Regions from separate parts of the Pantoea sp. XAF26B01_ASV70 genome, predicted to be linked through region 4. Evidence: riboswitches for the same ligand, from Rfam matches in the RefSeq annotation. Region 4 holds a riboswitch; each other region holds the start of a gene.
The links. Region 4 has a riboswitch for thiamine pyrophosphate ahead of ACX8ZY_RS19930 (TenA family protein). Riboswitches for the same ligand answer to the same signal wherever they lie in the genome.
Positions count from the first base shown of each region.

Region 1 (5,175 bases), on a different replicon from region 4:
TCGCATAGCGAAAAGAAGAAGCAGGGCCGGCAAGAGGAGGGAACCGGCCCTGGTCAGATAACCTTAACCTGACGGAGGCCACGTTAAGGTTTTGGATCAGAGCACGCCAGCGGCAACTTACGCTTTTGCGCACCGCTTTCCCGGCAGAAACGCTGGCGTTACTGGTTTTGCAGCCGCTATGCGGGACTGCTTCCACAAATCCTTATTGGTGAAGCTCTGCCAGCGCCAGCAAAGTACGTGTTGCTTCACGCCAGTCATCTGCCTGGGTAATCGCACTCACCACCGCAATACTCCCTACGCCGGTTGCCAGCACGTCAGGTGCCCGAGCAATCGAAATACCGCCAATTGCCACGGTGGGGATATGCGTCAGGCGCGTCAGATGCCGCTTCAGCTGCTCAATGCCCTGCGGCGCAGAAGGCATCTCTTTGGTCTGCGTCGGGAAAATATGTCCAAGCGCGATGTAAGAGGGCTGGATTGCCAGTGCGCGGTCCAGTTCAGCATCGTCATGGGTGGAGAGCCCCAGACGCAATCCTGCCTGATGAATCCGGGCAAGATCGGCGACATCGAGATCCTCCTGACCCAGATGCACGCCATAAGCCTGATGCTTTATCGCCAGCTGCCAGTAGTCATTGATAAACAGGCGCGCGTCATAGCGTTTACCCATTGCAATCGCCTGAGCGATGGCGGGCTCGGCGACCTCATCGGGCTGATCTTTGATGCGCAGCTGCAGTGTACGAACGCCCATCTTCAGCAGGCGCTCAATCCAGTCGGGGCTATCAACCACCGGATAAAGCCCCAGGCGCGGGGCGGTAGCGGGAAATGCGGGCATCGTTACTCCTCCTTAATGGCATCGGCGGGATGATAAAGCTCACCGCCGCGCCGACGAAAACGGTCTGACATCTGCGCCATGCCCACTTCAACGGGCTCGGCGCGCGTATCCTGACGTGCTGCGAACTCGCGCACCTCCTGGGAAATTTTCATCGAGCAGAACTTAGGGCCACACATCGAGCAGAAATGGGCCACTTTGCCCGACTCCTGCGGCAGGGTTTCATCATGCATAGCCCGCGCCGTATGGGGATCCAGCGCCAGATTAAACTGATCTTCCCAGCGGAACTCAAAGCGCGCTTTGGACATGGCGTTATCACGGATCTGCGCACCCGGATGGCCTTTCGCCAGATCGGCGGCATGCGCCGCGATTTTGTAGGTGATCAACCCCTGCTTCACATCCTCTTTGTTCGGCAGACCCAGATGCTCTTTGGGCGTGACGTAACACAACATGGCGCAACCAAACCAGCCAATCATGGCAGCACCGATACCGGAGGTGAAATGGTCATAGCCGGGCGCGATGTCGGTGGTCAGCGGGCCAAGGGTGTAGAAGGGGGCTTCATCGCACAGGTCGAGCTGTTCGGTCATGTTGCGGCGGATCATATGCATCGGGACGTGCCCCGGGCCTTCAATCATGACCTGAACGTCATATTCCCAGGCAATACGGGTCAGTTCGCCCAGGGTACGCAGTTCGGCAAACTGCGCCTCATCGTTGGCATCCTGAATGGAACCCGGACGAAGGCCATCGCCCAGCGACAGGGAGACATCATAGGCGGCGCAGATTTCACAAATCTCCCGGAAGTGCTGATACAGGAAGCTCTCCTGATGATGCGACAGGCACCATTTCGCCATGATAGATCCACCCCGCGATACAATCCCGGTCAGACGTTTCGCCGTCATCGGGACATAACGCAGCAGCACGCCAGCGTGGATAGTGAAGTAATCGACACCCTGTTCCGCCTGCTCAAGCAGCGTATCGCGGAATATTTCCCAGTTCAGCGCCTCGGCCACGCCATTCACTTTTTCCAGCGCCTGATAAATCGGCACTGTACCGATTGGCACCGGGCTGTTTCGCAAAATCCATTCGCGCGTTTCATGAATATAACGACCGGTAGAGAGATCCATCACCGTATCGGCACCCCAGCGAGTCGACCAGACCAGTTTTTCCACCTCTTCCTCAATAGAAGAGGTCACCGCCGAGTTACCGATGTTGGCATTGACCTTAACCAGAAAGTTGCGGCCAATGATCATCGGCTCCGATTCAGGGTGATTGATATTGGCAGGGATAATGGCGCGTCCGGCAGCGACCTCCTGACGCACAAACTCGGGCGTGATACTGGCTGGCAGATGCGCGCCAAAACTGTGGCCGGGATGCTGTTGCAGCAATACCTCACTGCGGATTCGCTCACGGCCCATGTTTTCCCGCAGTGCGATAAATTCCATCTCCGGGGTGATGATCCCCTGGCGGGCATAGTGCAATTGCGTGACGCAGCAGCCTGCGCGGGCACGGCGCGGTGTCGGCAGTTGATCGAAACGCAGATGATCCAGCCCCTCGTCAGCCAGCCGCTGCTGGGTATAACCCGAGCTGTTCTGTTCGAGAAGTTCGCTGTCGTCGCGTTCAGCAATCCAGCGGGCGCGCAGCTTTTCCAGGCCCCGATGAACATCGATCTGTGCCGCGGGATCGCCATAGGCACCCGCCGTGTCATAGACCGGTACCGCTTCGTTCTGCTCATAGAGAGGCTGTTCTTTGCTGCCGCCGATGTGAGTCGGGCTTAGCACGATTTCACGCATGGGAACGCGAATATCCTCGCGGCTGCCGGTAATCCAGATGCGGCGGGACTGGGGAAATGCACTGCCGCTTTGCAGGGAATCAATAAATTCCTGCGCCTGGGCACGCTGTTCACGACGGGTTGTTTTTTGGTCAGACATAGCAATCATCCTGTTAAGGGGGAACGATGCTTGTCCGGAGTTCGGAAGGAGTAACCGTATAGACAGCGTTAGCATGCTGGCATACAGAGAATATTTACTCTTGTTCCCTTCGCAGGTTCTAACCTGATCAGGTTCCGCGGATCCCGAATTAACGGTCTCAGCCCAACTGGGCACTCCGACAAGAAGCTGTTTTTACGCTGGTGTCTGATAACAGAGCCAGATGTAAAAACCTTATATTTCAAAGCAAAAATCAAAAAGGTTCTTTGGAGCACTCTCCTCAGAACCTGTTCAGCATAAAAGGGCTACGGGATAATCTCAACCCCTTTGCCGGAGATGATGATTAAGCCGGACGCGCGATATGGCTGTCATTGGCAACCGGCGGGGGGACAAGCTGGTTATCCCATGCCAGCTGGATCAGCTTATCTTCCAGCGTAAAGCGTGCTTCCAGCACTTCACCCACTTCGGAGAGTGCCTGCTGGAAGGTCATGCAGTTCTCGTCGTCGATTGCCTGCTGCAGGTGGCCGTCATACAGCTGCATCAGACGCTCAGTATTGGCTTCCAGCGGTGGATAGATCTGTGCGGCGGCAATCATCGGGCTGTCGCCACTCATTTCACTGATCACGCGTTCATAGATACTGAAGTGACCCGCAGAAAGATAATCGACCAGACCGTGACAGAAGTTGTCCAGAGCCTGCTCATCAAGACGCGTCAGCGCCTCTTTGTTTGGTTTAAGTCCGACCAGGTGATAATAGGTCACCAGTAGCTGACGACGGGCTTCAAGCCACGAATCGACCAGTTCATTACTGCCACCTACGCGTTCAGCCAGGACGTCTAACTGGTTAAGCATATCTAACTCCATGTGAGTTATAGTTGTTTATCTACACACTTAACATCAGGACTTCAGCGTGCGAGTTGACGCTAAGGATGACGAAATAAATGCAATGCGAAATCTCAAGCGTAGACGCTGGATGGTGGATTGTCAGCCATGAACAGAAACTTTGGTTACCACAAGGTGATTTACCCCACGGAAACGCCGAAAAATTTGGTTTGACCGGTAGTAAAGCCCGGACCATCGGTGAGTGGCAGGGCGAAAAAGTCTGGCTGATTTGTGAGCCGCGTTCTGCCGATATGTTCTCAGTACGACAGCTGATCGATCAGGATGTGGCGCTGTTTCAGCTGGTGGGTCGCGGTGTGCAACTGGCGGAATTCTACCGTTCTCATCGCTGGTGCGGCTATTGCGGCCATGAAATGCACCAAAGCAAACATGAATTTGCCTGTCTCTGCAGCCATTGTCGCGAGCGTTACTATCCGCAGATCGCACCCTGCATCATTGTGGCTATCCGTCGCGGTGATGAAATCCTGCTGGCGAATCATGCCCGCCATCGCAACAAGGTCTACACCGTGCTGGCGGGTTTTGTGGAGGTGGGCGAGACGCTGGAGCAGGCCGTTGCCCGCGAAGTGATGGAAGAGAGCAATATCCGCGTCAAAAACGTCCGTTACGTTACCTCCCAGCCGTGGCCCTTCCCGCAATCGCTGATGACAGCCTTTATGGCGGAGTATGACAGCGGCGATCTGCAGCACGATGGTAAAGAGCTGCTGGATGCGGCCTGGTTCCGTTTTGATGAGCTGCCGTTGCTGCCACCGCCAGGCACCGTGGCGCGCCGCCTGATTGAAGATACCGTCGCTCTGTGCCGCGCCGAAGTGTGAAAGTGCTACACTACACGCCTGTTATTGAGAGAGTGTTGAGATGAGTGAACTGAAGAACGATCGTTATTTGCGTGCCCTGTTACGTCAGCCGGTTGATGTCACGCCGGTCTGGATGATGCGACAAGCCGGGCGCTATTTGCCGGAGTACAAAGCGACACGCGCCCAGGCGGGTGACTTTATGTCGCTGTGTAAAAACGCCGAGCTGGCCTGTGAAGTCACCCTGCAGCCGCTGCGCCGTTATCCGCTGGATGCCGCCATCCTCTTCAGTGACATCCTGACCATTCCGGATGCGATGGGACTGGGTCTCTACTTTGAAACCGGCGAAGGCCCGCGTTTCTCAAACCCTGTGACCTGTCGCGCTGACGTTGAGCGTTTACCGGTGCCCGATCCCGAAATGGAGCTGGGCTATGTGATGAATGCTGTCCGTACCATCCGTAAGAACCTGAACGGCGACCTGCCGCTGATTGGCTTCTCTGGCAGTCCGTGGACGCTGGCCACCTATATGGTGGAAGGCGGGAGCAGCAAGGCGTTTACCAAAATTAAGAAGATGATGTATGCCGATCCCGCTACGCTCCACGCGATGCTGGATAAGCTGGCCGACAGCGTCATCCTCTATCTCAATGCTCAGATCCGCGCCGGTGCGCAGTCCGTTATGGTATTTGATACCTGGGGCGGCGTGCTGACCGGTCGTGATTACCGCGAATTCTCACTCCA
Region 1 is NZ_CM137251.1:3,944,768-3,949,942, reverse strand. It holds gene ACX8ZY_RS18655 (aminotransferase-like domain-containing protein) at 1-8, shown strand, start outside; gene thiE (thiamine phosphate synthase) at 203-829, opposite strand; gene thiC (phosphomethylpyrimidine synthase ThiC) at 832-2,754, opposite strand; TPP riboswitch at 2,842-2,942, opposite strand; gene ACX8ZY_RS18640 (Rsd/AlgQ family anti-sigma factor) at 3,095-3,601, opposite strand; gene nudC (NAD(+) diphosphatase) at 3,691-4,461, shown strand; gene hemE (uroporphyrinogen decarboxylase) at 4,502-5,175, shown strand, end outside.
Region 1: another riboswitch for thiamine pyrophosphate. It lies ahead of thiC (phosphomethylpyrimidine synthase ThiC); the one in region 4 lies ahead of ACX8ZY_RS19930 (TenA family protein).

Region 2 (5,175 bases), on a different replicon from region 4:
GTGCAATCCCAGCGCCATGTTCTGCTGCACGCTGAGGTGCGGAAACAGGTTGTTCTCCTGAAACAGCATCGAAACCGGCCGTCTGGCCGGCACGCTGTGGGTGTGCTCCTGGCCGTCAATCATCAGGGTGCCCTGTGTTACCGGCAGGAAACCGGCAATCAGGCTCAGCAGGGTGCTTTTACCGGCCCCGCTGGGGCCGAGGATCGCGATGCGCTCGCCGCGGGTGGCGTTGAGACTAAAGCGCATCGGCAGATGCTGATAAAGGTACGTGAGGTTATTCAGTGTCAGCATGGCGGCCTGGTAATTTTTCCATCAGGGTGAACAGCAACAAACAGAGCAGTAGCAGCAGCAGCGCGGTCACTGCACCGTCAGCACCGCGATAGGCACCGATCTGTTGATAGAGGTAGAACGGCAGGGTGCGGAAATCGGCAGTACCAAACAGCGCCACCACGCCAAAATCACCGATCGACAGCACGCAGGCAAAGGCCAGCGCCTGGGCCAGCGGACGTTTCAGCGCCCGCAGTTCAATCAGCCGCAGCCGGTTCCAGCCGTGGATATCCAGCGAATCACAGAGTCTGCCGTAACGCTCCGCGACGTCACGCATCGGGTTCTCCAGCACTTTCAGCGCATAGGGAATGGCGATCAGCGCATTGGTGAAGATCACCAGCCCGTCCGCCGACGCCGGCAGACCAATGGTGGCGTTAAACAGCAGGAAAAAGCCGGTGGCGAGCACGATGCCTGGCATCGCCAGAATCAGCATGCCGCTGGTGTCGATAAGGGTTGCCGCCGCCGGGCGCTGACGCAGGCGCAGCTCGCGACTGCTCCACAGCAGCATCATGGTCAGCACCACACAGAGCAGACCGGCGCCGGTGGCGATGCGCAATGAGGTAAACGTCGCCTGCCAGAGAGCAGGCTGCGCCAGCGCGCCGCGCAGTCCGCCGTGCAGACCATCGATGATGACCGCCGCCAGCGGGGGCAGCAGCAGGATCAGCGCCAGCAGGATCAGCAGCGCATCAACCAGCTGCGCCCCGCGCGAATCCTGCGGATCGCGCCAGCCGTTCAGCTGGCTGGTTCCGGCGGGAATGGCCTTGCTGAAGCGCTGGCTGAGCAGCACCAGCGTCATGCAGCAGCCAAGCTGGATCAGCGCCAGAAGTGCAGCGCGTCCCGGATCGTAGTCATAACTCAGCGCCTGGAAAATCGCCAGCTCGATGGTCGTCGCCTGCGGGCCGCCGCCCAGTGAGAGCACGGTAGCAAAGCTGGCGAAACAGAGCATGAAGATCAGCGCGCCGGTCGGCAGCAGCTGACGCCGCAGCCATGGCCACTCCAGCAGACGAAAATGGTGCCAGCCGCGCAGGTCGAGCTGTGCCGCCAGCTGACGCTGTTCCGCCGGAATGCTCTCCAGCGCCTGCAGCATCAGGCGGGTCGCCAGCGGCAGGTTAAAGAAGACGTGCGCCAGCAAAATGCCCGACAGACCGTAGGGAGAGAAGTGGTAATCAATCCCTGCCAGCTGGCACAGCTGCGCCAGCCAGCCGACACGACCATAGACGGTGAGCAGACCAAATACCGCCACCAGCACCGGCAGCACCAGGGTCATGGCGCACAGACGCAGCAGCAGCTGACGGCCAGGGAAACGGCGTCGATAGAGCGCGCGCGCCAGCGGCACCGCTGGCAGCAGCGACAACAGCGCGGAGAGCAGCGCCTGACCAAAAGAGAAGGCGATAACGTGATGCAGGTAATCATCCTGCAGCACGCTGCGCCAGTCATTCTCTGGCGCGGCGCTCCAGAGTGCACCGAAGGCCAGCAGCGCCACGCTGATTAACAGCAGCGTGGCGAGCGAACCGGGGATAAGCCAGCGCGGCATCAGCGGCTGACGGCGCGTTGCCACTGGCTGATCCAGCCTGAACGCTGGCTGGCAACCTCTTCCGGCGAGAACTGCAGGGCGGTGGCGGGCACAGTGAGCGCGCTAAAACCGGCAGGCAGCGGCGTGTCGATTACCGGGTACATCCAGTTACCGGTCGGGATAGTGCGCTGGAAGTCGGGTGACACCATAAACTTCATGAATTGCTGTGCCAGCGCCGGCTGTTTGCTGCTGGCTAACTGCGCGGCAACTTCAACCTGCAGATAGTGGCCCTCTGCAAACGGCGCGGCGGCATAGTTCTCTTTTTTCTCTTCGATGATGTGGTAAGCCGGTGAGGTGGTGTAGCTCAGCACCAGATCGCCTTCGCCCTTGAGGAACAGGCCATAGGCTTCACTCCAGCCTTTGGTCACCGTCACGGTTTTCTGCGCCAGCTTTTGCCACGCCTGCGGTGCCTGATCGCCATAGACTTTCTGCATCCACAACAGCAGACCTAAGCCGGGGGTGCTGGTACGGGGATCTTCGTAGATCACCCGCCACTTTTCCGGGCTGTCGACCAGCTCTTTCAGGCTTTTTGGCGGATTCTTCAGCCGGGTTTTGTCATAGACAAACGCGAAGTAGCCATAATCAAACGGCACGAAGGTGGTGTTGTGCCAGCCGCCGGGCAGTTTTAATGTCGAGGCATCGACCTGACTTTCGGCAAACAGACCGGTTTTTTGCGCCGCCTGTACCAGATTGTTATCCAGCCCCAGTACCAGATCGGCTTTGCTGTTTTTTCCTTCCATGCGCACGCGGTTCAGCAGCGACACGCCATCTTCCAGCGTGACGAATTTCAGCTCGCAGTTGCACTGCGCCTCGAAGGCTTTTTTAACCGCCGGGCCAGGGCCCCAGTCAGCGGAGAAGGAGTCGTAGGTGTAGACCGTGAGAACCGGCTTAGCCGCCAGAACGGGGGCGGAGAGTAACAGCAGCACCGGCAGAACTTTGTTTAACACTTTGCGCTCCTTCAGGAGAATAGGGGATGAGTCGCAAAGGATCTGAGCACAGAGGCCTCCCAAATCCCTACGTCGGTATTAACCGAATCAGGTTCGACGGGTATCTCTCAGCTGCTTGCTGGTGGCAGGCGGCACCCCGTTGAGAACGTCACATTCTAGTCATTTCAGCGCCGGGGCGAAAGCCTCACAGCGCGGGTGGCGCGAACCAGGCGGATTTAAAATCAAACCAGCCCAGCGTATTCATCCGAACGCCGCGCATGCTGCGCTGACCTTCAAGCAGCAGCCAGTGGTGAAACAGCGGATGAAGACCCGCTTCTTCGACTAACTGTTTACTCCATTCGGCCAGCGGCAGCGTTTTCTCGCGCCAGCGGGCCGCATCGCTGTGCCAGTCGATCGGCAGACAGTGATGCAGCAACGGGATCTCATAAAGCTGCGCAAACAGAGAGTAAGTCAGCGGCAGGGTAAAGTTTACGCTGCCAAGCCAGATATCACTTTCCGCTTCGCCCTGATACCAGCTTTCGTAGCTGATCTCGCGGGTCTCCAGCGTGACGCCATGCTCTGCCAGCAGCGGACGCAGCGCGTTAGCGATGCCTTCATGCTCCACGTGCTGGCTGTACCAGGTCAGCGTCAGGTGGGTTAAGCCGGGCGGTTTTTCCACTGGCGTCAGGTCGCGCCGATGATGCCAGCGCGGCAGCAGGCCATATGCCGGAAACCAGTAGCGCTGGTAGCCGACACCGGCGTGATTGAGCAGGGCGATAGGATTAAACAGGTAGCTGACCCAGCGCCGGACCGCCTCGTTGCGTCCCTGTTCTGAACGCTGGTCGAACAGCAGATAGTAGCAGCCCTCTTCAAGGCGGCTCTCCTCCTGAACCTCATCGGCTCCATCGCCCTGCAGACGGACACCGGCATAGACCAGCTCATCGCTGATGTCGGGCAGTACCCAGATAGAGACATCATCAATCAGGGCGCGAAAACCAAAATAGTCATCAAACGCTTCGATCTTCAGCTGACTCTCCTGATTGCGGATCACCCGGTAAGGACCGGTGCCAACCGGCTGGCGGGCAAAATCGTGCAGCGTCGGCCATTCGCGCGGCAGGATCATCGCACTGACGCTGCCCAGCAGCCAGGGTAATCCCTCGTCGGGCTGGCTTAAGCGGATATCCAGCGTCCAGGGCGCGGGCGAGTCGATCTGCTCGATATGGGAAAAGAGCGGATGAGGGCGCTGACGCTCAAGCGTGGCCAGCACATCCTCCATTTCCAGTTCTCTGCCGTGATGAAAGCGAATCGCCGGACGCAGAAAAAAGCGCCAGTGAAGCGGGGAAGTCTGCTGCCAGTGGTGCGCAATATCGGGCTCGATTTCCCCGTTTTCCTCATTTATCCGCGTCAGGCCGTTGAAAATCTGTCGCGCAATGTGGGTTTCGGAGCGCCGCAGCGGCGAACCGGGCAGCAGATTGAGCAGCGGACGATAGTAGAGCACCCGCAGGATATGCTTGCCCTGACGGAAACTGCGGCCCAGATGCGCGGCGATCATCTGCCGTACCTGATTTTTATCGCCCACCAGCTGGACCAGCTGATCGATGCGATCCTGCTCCAGCAAATCCTCGGCACGTTGCTGCTGCAGGGCCAGTCCGGTATAGCAGAAGGTAAGCTGTGAACGCTTGCCGCGTCCGGCTTCCGCCTGCCAGATCAGCCAGCCCGCGGCCTGCATCCGGTTGAGCAGATTGCGCATATGGCGGCGCGAGCAGTGCAGCAGGTCAGCCAGTTCGCTAAGGGTAATCTCCTGCGTTTGCCCCTGACAGCTCTGCCACAGGCGAATGAACTGCTGCTTCAGACGTGATGAGGACATAAAAGAGGAACTCCCGGTGAAAAGCGCTCTGTTTTTCTTGCCCTATTTTAAGAGCAAACTTTGCGTTATGGGAAGAGCGGGAGGCATTCAGCACTGAATGGCGTTCGACCCTGACTTCGCTGTTCAGCGGAGTGCTTTTCTGAGTAGGGTGCATTTACACCGCCAGCAGATGATCTCTGCTGGCTTTTTTCATGTTGCGCGGTATCGTCTACCCTTCTTTTTCCCCTCTGTTTGTTCTGTAAGGGATTTCGGTATGAAATCGCTGTTAACGCGGCAGCGCCGCATCAATCCGGTTTACCTCGCTTTTATGGTCGCCTCGTTCATGCTGGGCATCGCGGGCGCACTGCAGGCGCCGACGCTCAGCCTGTTTCTGACGCGCGAGGTGCAGGCGCGGCCCTTCTGGGTCGGACTGTTTTTCACCATCAATGCGGTGGCCGGTATCGTGGTGAGCATGCTGGTGGCAAAGCGCTCTGACAGCGTCG
Region 2 is NZ_CM137251.1:3,508,135-3,513,309, reverse strand. It holds gene thiQ (thiamine ABC transporter ATP-binding protein ThiQ) at 1-291, opposite strand, end outside; gene thiP (thiamine/thiamine pyrophosphate ABC transporter permease ThiP) at 275-1,885, opposite strand; gene thiB (thiamine ABC transporter substrate binding subunit) at 1,861-2,847, opposite strand; TPP riboswitch at 2,894-2,996, opposite strand; gene sgrR (HTH-type transcriptional regulator SgrR) at 3,032-4,693, opposite strand; gene ACX8ZY_RS16610 (MFS transporter) at 4,947-5,175, shown strand, end outside.
Region 2: another riboswitch for thiamine pyrophosphate. It lies ahead of thiB (thiamine ABC transporter substrate binding subunit); the one in region 4 lies ahead of ACX8ZY_RS19930 (TenA family protein).

Region 3 (5,175 bases), 280 kb from region 4:
CCCCCACCACCAGCACCCTTGCCCTGCTCAGCCGCTGCTGCCCCGCTTCACCAATCTCAGGCAACATCGTCTGTCGCTGATAACGCTCCATCGCTGCTCCTTAACTGAATTGTGCCAGACCAAAAATAGGCGTAGAAGCAGACGCCATGTCGCGCTGCTCCATCAATCCCGCCTGAAACGCCTCGTGTCCGCCGTGGATTGCAGCAGCAAAGGCTCCAGCCATACGCACCGGATCGCGCGCTTTTGCCACCGCCGTGTTGAGCAGCACGCCATCGAAACCCATCTCCATTGCTTGAGCCGCCTGGCCAGGCGCGCCAATGCCCGCATCAATAATCAGCGGCACATCTTTAAACCACGCACGCATAGCGCGCAGTCCCTCGATATTACGCAGTCCCTGGCCGGAGCCGATCGGCGCGCCCCAGGGCATCAGCACTTCACAGCCCGCTTCCAGCAATTTTTCGCCAACAATCAGATCTTCCGTAGTGTAGGGAAACACCTGGAACCCGTCAGCGCAGAGAATCCGTGCGGCCTCAACCAGGGCAAAAGGATCGGGCTGCAGCGTGTCGGCATGGCCAATCACCTCCAGCTTGATCCACGGTGTGTCGAACAGTTCACGCGCCATCTGCGCCGTCGTCACCGCCTCTTTCACCGTGTGGCAACCCGCCGTATTCGGCAGAATACGTTTGTTGAGCTGTTGCAGCAGCGTGCGGAAAGCGCCGCCTTCACTGCCTTCCCGTCGCAGGCTGACGGTAATAATTTCCGCGCCTGACGCGTTGATCGCCTGATGCAGAATGTCCGGTGACGGATAACCGGCCGTGCCGAGCAGAAATCGGGATTGCGGAGTAAATTGATAGAACATGGTTAACCTCCCTGCATCGGTGACAGGATTTCGAGCTGGTTGCCCGCCTCAAGTTGCTGGCTGGCATAGCGGCTACGCGGTACAAACTCCCCGTTCAGCGCGGTGGCGACGGTCCGCGGATCGATCTGCTGCTCCGCCATAAGCTCCGCCAGCGTCGTTGCGCCGGTTTCAATCGTGCGTCCATTCAGTTCAACGCGCATGAGTCATCTCCTGAGTCAGTTGCAGCATAAGTTTTTCAGCCATGATCGGGGCCAGCAAAAAGCCGTGGCGGTAGAGGCCGTTAAGTGAGAAACGGCCATTTTCGTAGCGGACTTCCGGCAGGTTCTGCCGGTAAGCAGGACGCAGACCGGTGCCGCTCTCCACGATCCGCGCTTCGGCAAGCGCCGGATGCAGGCTGTAAGCGGCGCTGAGCAATTCCATCATCGCCCGGGCGCTGATCGGGCTGCTGTCGTGGCTTTCGACCATGGTGGCACCCAGCATGAAGTGGCCCCCGGCACGCGGCACCAGATAGCAGGGAAAGCGCGGGTGCAGCAGCCGGACAGGACGGGAGAGTTGTACGTCGGATGTGTGCAGGATCACCATTTCGCCCCGCACGGCGCGCAGGGCGGGCTGCCGATCGGTGGCGTGGATGCCACGGCAGTCGATGATTTTGCCGCCGGGTTTACCACTGTGAAAGGGGACGCCAGCCTGTTGCAGTTTGTCGCGCAGTTGCTGCAAGGCGCGGCGCGGATCGAGATGCGCCTCTGCGGCGAAAAACAGGCCGCGGGCAAAGCGGTTTTCCAGCGCGGGTTCGATGTCACCGGGAGAGACCCACTGATGCTGCTGCGTCATACTGGCGAAGCGCGTGAGTTCGCGGCTGTCACGCGGCGGAGCAACCACCAGCGTGCCCTGCTGTTCCACGCCATCAACGCGTTTCGCCCACCATCTGGCCGCGTGCTGGCCCCATTCGATCACCTGTGGCGGTGCGCTTTCTGCTTCACACCAGGGCGCGAGCATGCCGCCCGCCCAGTGCGAGGCCGCACGGCAGTCAGGCTGAGTAATAACTTCGACCGTTTCTCCCCGCTCCAGCAGCAGCGTGGCGACACAAAGCCCGGCAACGCCGCTGCCGAGCACCGACCAGCGGCTCATGGTGTCCACCGGACAGGAAAAGAAAGATTCAGGATGAGATATTTCAATTTGGCCTCGTTATCCGTTAACGAAGACCCGTGATACAGAGGGAAAAGGCAGGAACGTTGCGAATGCGCCCCTGCGGCAAGTATCTGATGAGATACCCGTCTTCCTACGCCAGTATCAACTGGGTCAGGTTCTAAGGGTCGCTAAGCCGCGCGGTGCGCTATTAGCCTCTCAGTCTCTCTGGCGAGACTCCCCTGACGGATTTAGTTGTAAGTTAAGCAGACAGCTTCGTCAAGCAGACTGCATAGAACCGGGTAAGAAAATCGGACTTAACCGGCAGAACCGAAATGCCAGTCAGTTGCGGTTGCCAGCGTCACAAAGGGGCCCGCCAGCGTCTGGTTGTGATGCGCAATAATCTTCTCCGCAGAGAGGTGGGGATTATCGACGGTGGTGTGCGCATCGGAAATCAGTACGACGTTAAAACCCAGCTCCGGGGCTGCCCGACAGGTAGTATCAACGCAGAACTCTGTTTTCATCCCCGCAATCACCAGTTGCTTAATGCCCTTTTGCTTCAGCTGAAGCTGCAGGCCAGTATCCCTGAAACAGCTGGGATATCTTTTGGTGAAGACGACATCACTCTGCGGGTTAACCTGCAATTCCGGGATCAGGCGCGTCAGCGGGCTTTGCTCGTTAAAAGGGGAATCATCCGGGCCGATATGGCGTGCGAAAAAGAGGGGGACGGCAGAAGCCCGGGCTTTAGTAATGAGAATTGAGGTATTCGACAAGATCGAATTTGCGGCAAAGGGAGCCTCGGGACCATTAAAAAGGCCCTGCTGCATGTCGATAATTAAAAGTGCACTTTCAGATGTAACCATGACCTGTCTCCATTCAGTTTTTAAGAACGGAGAACAGCTCCCCGTCCGGTTCGGCGGGGAGTGAGAATCTGTTGTGTCAGGTGCCAGTCACAGAGTCGCTCACGCCGCCGCCAGAGGCGGTGGTGGTGACGGTTGTGAAAGACAGAACTGACATAAACATTTTCTGACCCTGAGTTAATGCGTTCGGTGAAGTCACCCTCAGAAGGATGGTGCTGACATCTACATTACCCTGTACGCCGTCGCTTTTAAAGCGCCTGCAGCGATTGGGTTACCGCATCGGTTATTTCACGAATGCGCGGTTCGGCGCGGCGATAGTAAGTCCATTTCCCGACTTTGCTGGCTTCAACCAGCCCCGCATTGTGAAGTGCTTTCAGGCATAACGAGGTGGCGGGCTGTGATAAGCCCGCCTTGTCCTGTATGAGGCTGGCACAAACGCCATACTGATCGAAGGGATAGAGCTGGGTATAGCCCGCAAACGCTTCGTCAGGATTTTTAAGCCACTTCAGCACTGCCACTCTGGTCGGGTTGGACAGTAACTTCAGGGCATTTTCGGGGGACATGCCGCCTCACAGAATATCAGGATGGGTAAAATGGATAGTCAGTATAGCCTTTCTCAGTGCCGCCATACAGGGAGGCGTGATCGACCTCATTCAGCGGATATCCTGATTTAATCCGCGCGGGCAAATCGGGATTAGCGATAAATGAGCGGCCAAAACCAAACAGATCGCCCCAGCCTTTTTCCAGCACATGCTGCGCTTTTTCAGCCGTGTAGCGACCCGAATAGATGATCGGAGAGCGGAATGTTTCCCGCAGCGCGACACGGAAGCTCTCTGGCATCTCCGGGCTGTTGTCCCAGTCGGCTTCAGCAATGGAGAGATAGCCAACTTCCAGCTCGTTCAGCAGTGCTGCTGCGCGGATGTAGGTCGCGTGTGGATCACTTTCAACCAGGCCGAGATAGACGCGCTCTTCGTCGGTACTGGTAAACAGAGGTGCAAATCTGACGCCAACGCGGTGGCTGCCAAATACTGAGCTGACCGCCTCAACGACTTCTCGCAGGAAGCGCAGACGATTCTCAGCAGAGCCGCCATATTCATCCGTACGGAAGTTGGTGTGCTCAGAAATAAACTGGTTAATCAGATAACCGTTGGCGGAATGCAGTTCCACACCGTCGAAACCGGCCGCTTTGGCATTCTCCGCCGCGCGTCGGTAAAGCTCTACAATCTCTTTAACTTCCGATGTAGTCAGTGCGCGTGGCTCGCTGGGTGCGGTCAATATGCCGGCGCCAGGCCCGGTTTCAATAAATACCCGGACGTTATCGGCTGCGATGGCTGAAGGGGCAACGGGTGCCTGCTTGCCCGGCTGCAGTTCATTATGCGACACGCGGCCAACATGCCAGAGCTGGCAGAAAATCGTGGCCCCTTGCTGATGTACTGCCTCTGTAACCTTTTTCCAGCCGGCGATCTGCGCTTCGCTGTGGATCCCCGGCGTCCATGCATAGCCCTGCCCGCGAGGCTCAATCTGGGTGCCTTCGGTGATCATCAGTCCCGCGCTGGAACGCTGGCGGTAGTACTCCACCATCATCTCGCCGGGAATGTTGCCCGGTTGTTCACTGCGGCAGCGCGTCAGCGGCGGCAGTACAATGCGGTTACGAAGCTGAAGGTCGCCCAGACTCAAGGGGGTAAAAAGTGACGGCATGACAAAAAATCCTCTGATGTGTGAAGAGGCGACATTATATTTACACATTTAAATTTGTAAATGTGTAATCTGTGCTTTTTGTCCAGGGCGGTATCTGTGGTTTCTGGCAGAGGGTCACTATCAGGGTGGAGTGCTGACAGCGCGTGGGATTAACAGTCCCTCATCGCAGCGCCTGACTGCGTAACGTCAGGAGGAGATCCTGCAGACGCCGCTTTCAGGCAAATTGCTTCGCCGGGACGGAGGTGCTGCCTGCAGGATCATAAGAACATTAAGAAGCGTATTTTTCAGTGAACGCCTGCCACTGCTGGCGATAAACCTCCAGTTGACTGAGTGCGCCATCAATGGAGGGCTGTGCTTTGTTGTCAGGATTCGGCGTGGCACGAATCAAATCGGCAAAGGTGCTGAAGACAGAGTCCATATCACGGCCCGACTTCATGGCTTCCATCATCCCGGCCAGCTCCACCTGTGGCCGTGCGGTTGCGCTCTTAACCTGGCTGAGATAGTCACGTGCGCTCTCCTGCATGTCGCGTGTTCCATGACGTATGGCTAACGCCAGCGTATCCTGTGCTCCCAGCAACGTCTGACGTTCACGAATGGCGACTTTGACGCTTATCATCTCATCAGCAATGTCAT
Region 3 is NZ_JBTNCJ010000002.1:390,861-396,035, forward strand. It holds gene ACX8ZY_RS21335 (HesA/MoeB/ThiF family protein) at 1-91, opposite strand, end outside; gene ACX8ZY_RS21340 (thiazole synthase) at 101-859, opposite strand; gene thiS (sulfur carrier protein ThiS) at 862-1,059, opposite strand; gene ACX8ZY_RS21350 (FAD-dependent oxidoreductase) at 1,049-1,987, opposite strand; TPP riboswitch at 2,119-2,238, opposite strand; gene ACX8ZY_RS21355 (cysteine hydrolase family protein) at 2,302-2,847, opposite strand; gene ACX8ZY_RS21360 (ArsR/SmtB family transcription factor) at 3,093-3,407, opposite strand; gene ACX8ZY_RS21365 (alkene reductase) at 3,424-4,542, opposite strand; gene ACX8ZY_RS21370 (hypothetical protein) at 4,811-5,175, opposite strand, start outside.
Region 3: another riboswitch for thiamine pyrophosphate. It lies ahead of ACX8ZY_RS21350 (FAD-dependent oxidoreductase); the one in region 4 lies ahead of ACX8ZY_RS19930 (TenA family protein).

Region 4 (5,175 bases):
TGATGCTCCTTTGCTGCGTCGTCCTGCAGTCTACCTAAGCCTCTCAATGTTGGAAATATTTACCCCGTCTTAGTATGAGGTTACCTGGCAGCATCAGGTGATGGAGTTCACAAAAAAGAGATCTGGATGATTTTGGCGCTTGTCGGCGCTGTGAAAGCACTTCATGATTTTGTGAAACCGGTTTCCTATTTACCTGCCCGCAGGCGAAAAAACATAAAAACTTTAACCGATTTACCCTACAGAGAAGAGCGATCATGCCCAGAAATTATGCCGAGGTGTCACGCGCCATCGTCGATGCGCTAGGCGGCCTCACCAATATCGAAGCCGTAACCCACTGCATGACCCGCCTGCGGTTTGTGTTGAAAGATGAAAACCAGGTCGACTATCCCCGGCTCAAGGCGATCAATGGCGTTATGGGCGTGGTGCACAACGACACTCAATGCCAGGTGATCATTGGTAACAACGTGTCACAGGCTTATCAGGCGGTGCTGGAGCTGGGATCGCCCGCAGCGACATCAACTGCACCCGTGAAACGTAAAATCACGCTGCGAGGCATCGGTGCAGGTATTCTTGATGCGCTGGTGGGCACCATGTCGCCGCTGATTCCGGCCATTATTGGCGGGTCAATGGTTAAGCTGCTGGCGATGATCCTGGATATGGCGGGCGTGTTTGAGAAAGGCTCATCAACGCTGGTCATCCTCAACGTGATTGGCGATGGCGCATTCTTCTTCCTGCCGATCATGGTGGCCGCCTCTGCGGCGCTGAAATTCAAAACGAACATGTCGCTGGCGATCGCCATTGCCGGTGTACTGGTTCATCCCAACTTTGTTGAACTGATGGCGAAAGCGGCACAGGGTCAGGCGGTGGAATTTGCTTACATCCCGGTGACCGCGGTGAAATATACCTATACGGTGATCCCGGCGCTGGTGATGACCTGGATCCTGTCGCACATCGAGCGCGGCGTGGATCGTATTACCCCTGCCGTCACTAAAAACTTCCTGAAACCGATGCTGATTGTGCTGATTGCGGCACCCATCGCGATTGTGCTGATTGGTCCGATTGGTATCTGGATCGGCAGCGGCATCTCCGCGCTGGTCTACACCGTGCATGGCTATCTTGGCTGGCTTTCCGTCGCGATTATGGGCGCAATCTGGCCGCTGCTGGTGATGACCGGGATGCATCGGGTGTTCACCCCCACCATCATCCAGACCATTGCCGAAACCGGCAAAGAGGGCATGGTGATGCCGTCAGAGATTGGTGCCAACCTCTCGCTGGGGGGATCGTCGCTGGCGGTGGCGTTCCGGACCAAAAACCGTGAACTGCGCCAGACCGCGCTGGCAGCGGCGGCATCAGCGATTATTGCCGGCATTTCAGAACCGGCGCTCTATGGCGTTGCGGTCCGCTTAAAACGACCGCTGATCGCCTGTCTGATCAGTGGTTTTATCTGCGGCGCGGTCGCGGGCATTGGCGGGCTGGCCAGCCACTCCATGGCCTCTCCCGGCCTGTTTACCAGCGTACAGTTCTTCGATCCCACCAATCCCATGAGTATTGTCTGGGTCGGTGCGGTCATGGTGTTGTCTGTGGTGCTGTCATTTGTGCTGACGCTGCTGTTAGGTTTTGAAGATATTCCTGAAACCGAACCCGAAACCAAAACCGCACCCGAAAGCGCAACGCAACCTGCGCCCGTTACCGAACGCGCTAACGCGATTAATAGCCACTAAAGGAAAGGGTCACGCTGACCCGGAAAAGAGGATTGCATGTCTGATTCAAGGTTTCCGCAAGGATTTTTATGGGGCGGCGCACTGGCCGCCAACCAGAGTGAAGGCGGCTTTCGTGAAGGCGGAAAGGGCTTAACCACCGTCGACATGATTCCACATGGCCCGCACCGTATGCCGGTCAAACTCGGTCTGGAAAAGCGTTTTACCCTGCGTGACGATGAATTTTATCCCAGCCATGAAGCCATCGATTTTTATCACCGCTATCCGGAAGACATTGCGCTGATGGCGGAGATGGGGTTCAGCGTGTTCCGCACGTCGATTGCGTGGAGCCGTCTCTATCCCAATGGCGATGAACTGACGCCCAATCCGCAAGGCATCGCCTTTTACCGCGCGGTCTTTGAGGAGTGCCGGAAATATAATATCGAACCGCTGGTCACGCTCTGTCACTTTGATGTGCCGATGCATCTGGTGACTGAATATGGCTCGTGGCGCAATCGCAAAATGGTCGACTTTTTTGCCCGCTATGCCCGCAGCTGCTTTGAGGCGTTTGATGGCCTGGTGAAATACTGGCTGACCTTCAATGAGATTAATATCCTGCTGCACAGCCCGTTTTCCGGCGCCGGTCTGGTGTTCGAACCCGGTGAGAACAAGGATCAGGTAAAGTATCAGGCGGCCCATCATGAACTGGTCGCCAGCGCGCTGGTAACGCGCATCGCGCATGAAGTAAATCCGATGAACCAGGTCGGCTGCATGCTGGCAGGCGGCAACTTCTATCCCTGGTCGAGCAAGCCGGAAGATGTCTGGGCTGCGCTGGAAAAGGATCGCGAAAACCTGTTCTTTATTGATGTGCAGGCGCGTGGGGCCTATCCGGCCTACGCCGCGCGCGTGTTCCGTGAAAAAGGTGTGACGCTTGAGATCGCTGACGGCGATGCCGACATTCTGAAAAACAGCGTCGATTTTGTCTCGTTCAGCTATTACGCCTCACGTTGCGCCTCGGCAGAGATGAATGAGCAGAACAGCAGCGCCGCCAATGTGGTGAAATCCCTGACCAATCCGCATGTACCGCGCAGTGAGTGGGGCTGGGGTATCGATCCGCTCGGCTTACGCATCACGATGAATATGATGTATGACCGCTATCAGAAGCCGCTGTTTCTGGTGGAGAATGGCCTGGGCGCGCGCGATGAGATCGAATCAAATGGCGAGATCAACGATGATTACCGCATCAGCTATCTGCGCGAACATATCCGCGCCATGGGCGACGCGATCGAGGATGGCGTGCCAGTGATGGGTTACACCAGCTGGGGCTGTATCGATCTGGTTGCCGCCTCAACGGGTGAAATGAGCAAGCGCTACGGATTTGTCTATGTTGACCGCGACGACCTGGGTAACGGCACGCTGGCGCGCACGCGGAAGAAATCCTTCTGGTGGTACAAAAAAGTCATTGCCAGTAATGGTGCGGATCTTGAGTGACAACGTCACTTAAAATCTATCGTCATGCTGTTACTGGCGCGACAGCAACGCCGGAACAGAACGCTTATTACTGCCGTTGTACTCCGGCAGTAATTATCGTATAACCAATGTCTCCGAGGGGTGTCCTGTAATGGGCTGAGATGGCGTAAGCCGAACCCTTTGAACCTGATCTGGGTCATGCCAGCGAAGGGACGGGTCGGCAGATTTTCTGCGTCATCTCCTGCAACATTCCCTGTTCCAGACCGTATGCCCGGATCTCCCTGTTACTGGAGATCCTATGTCACATCCGCTTTTCGACACCGGCTTTTATGGTCGTCTGCGCCAGCAGGCGGGCAGTCAATGGCACGCCTATATCGGGCACGATTTTGTGCGGCAACTCGGTCAGGGCACCCTGCCACCCGCCGCCTTCCGCCACTATCTCACCCAGGATTATCTGTTTCTGTTGCACTTCGCCCGTGCCTGGGGCCTGCTGATCAGCAAACTTTCCGAGCCTGCAGCCTTACGCAGCGCAACGGCATCGCTTAACGCTATCGTCAGCGAACTGCCACTTCACCAGGCTTACTGCCAGCAATGGGGCATCAGCGAGGCGGCTATGGCGAGTGAACCCGAAGCCGTGGAAACGCTCAACTACACCCGCTACGTGCTGGACGTGGGTCACACCGGGGATGCGCTGGAGCTGCTGACCGCGCTGATGCCGTGCGTTGCCGGTTACGCTGAAATTGGCCTGACACTACTGCATGATCCCGCAACCCGCTTTGAGGGGAATCCTTACGCGGCATGGATAGAAAATTACGGCGACGAAGCCTATCTGGCTGGCGTTCGCTCCTCACTTTCACTGTTTGAAACCCTGGCCCGGCAGCGTGCCGGTGAACACCGGTTTCACCCGCTGGAGGCGATCTTCACCACTGCAACCCGGCTGGAAGCCGCTTTCTGGCAGATGGGTCTCAACCATGCTGCCGCCCAGCGGATCAGCTCATGAACCTGCCGTGCAGTCCGGTGCCGCCAGGCATTTCAATTCGCCAGCTCAGCCTGAATTATGGCCAGCAGCCACTCTTCAGCCAGCTTGATCTGGAGATCGCGGGCGGTGCTTTTACCGCTTTACTGGGTGCCAGCGGCGTCGGAAAAAGCAGCCTGATGCGGGTTATTGCTGGTCTGACGCCACCCACCGCCGGGCAGGTCAGCGGCAGCGACGGCCTGCCACTGACCGGACGCATCGCCTGGATGGGGCAACAGGATCTGCTCTATCCATGGCTGACGGTTGAACAAAATGTCTGCCTCGCCAGTCGCCTGAAAGGTGAAAGCGCCGATCGCGACTGGGCGCAGCATCTGCTGATGCGGGTAGGTCTTAGCCATTCTGCAAACGCGCGACCCGCGACACTTTCCGGCGGGATGCGTCAGCGCGCCGCGCTGGCCCGCACCCTCTACACCCGTCAGCCCGTTGTGCTGATGGATGAGCCCTTCTCCGCACTGGATGCACTCACCCGCGCTCAGATCCAGACGCTGGCCGCAGAAGTGCTGGTCGGACACACCGTGCTGCTGATTACCCATGACGCCGCTGAAGCCAGTCGGCTCAGTCACCACATGCTGGTGATCGGTTCTGCGGGAATTGAAACCTGCCCGCCCCTGGCGGGCCAGCCACCGCGGGCTGCAGACGACATACAGGTAATGCAGAGTCAGGCCGCATTGCTGAAGCAGCTGAGCAGGATAGCGGGATGAGATTACACAAAGGTTTTGCCGGTCTTCACCGTGGAGTGATGCTGTTTGCCGGACTAATTGCGCTGTGGTGGCTCGCCACGCTGACTTCGGTTCCGGCCTTTCTGCTGCCCTCACCCGCTGCGGTCGTCATCGCACTGTGGCAAAACGCAGGTTATCTCGGCCATCACACTTTGATTACCCTGACCGAGATCGTCAGCGGCATGGCCCTCGGCGTGCTGCTTGGGAGCGTGCTGGCGCTGGGTATGACCTTTTCACCGTGGCTGCAGCGCTG
Region 4 is NZ_JBTNCJ010000002.1:89,221-94,395, reverse strand. It holds gene ascF (PTS cellobiose/arbutin/salicin transporter subunit IIBC) at 255-1,721, shown strand; gene ACX8ZY_RS19935 (6-phospho-beta-glucosidase) at 1,758-3,188, shown strand; TPP riboswitch at 3,295-3,397, shown strand; gene ACX8ZY_RS19930 (TenA family protein) at 3,466-4,167, shown strand; gene ACX8ZY_RS19925 (ABC transporter ATP-binding protein) at 4,164-4,904, shown strand; gene ACX8ZY_RS19920 (ABC transporter permease) at 4,901-5,175, shown strand, end outside.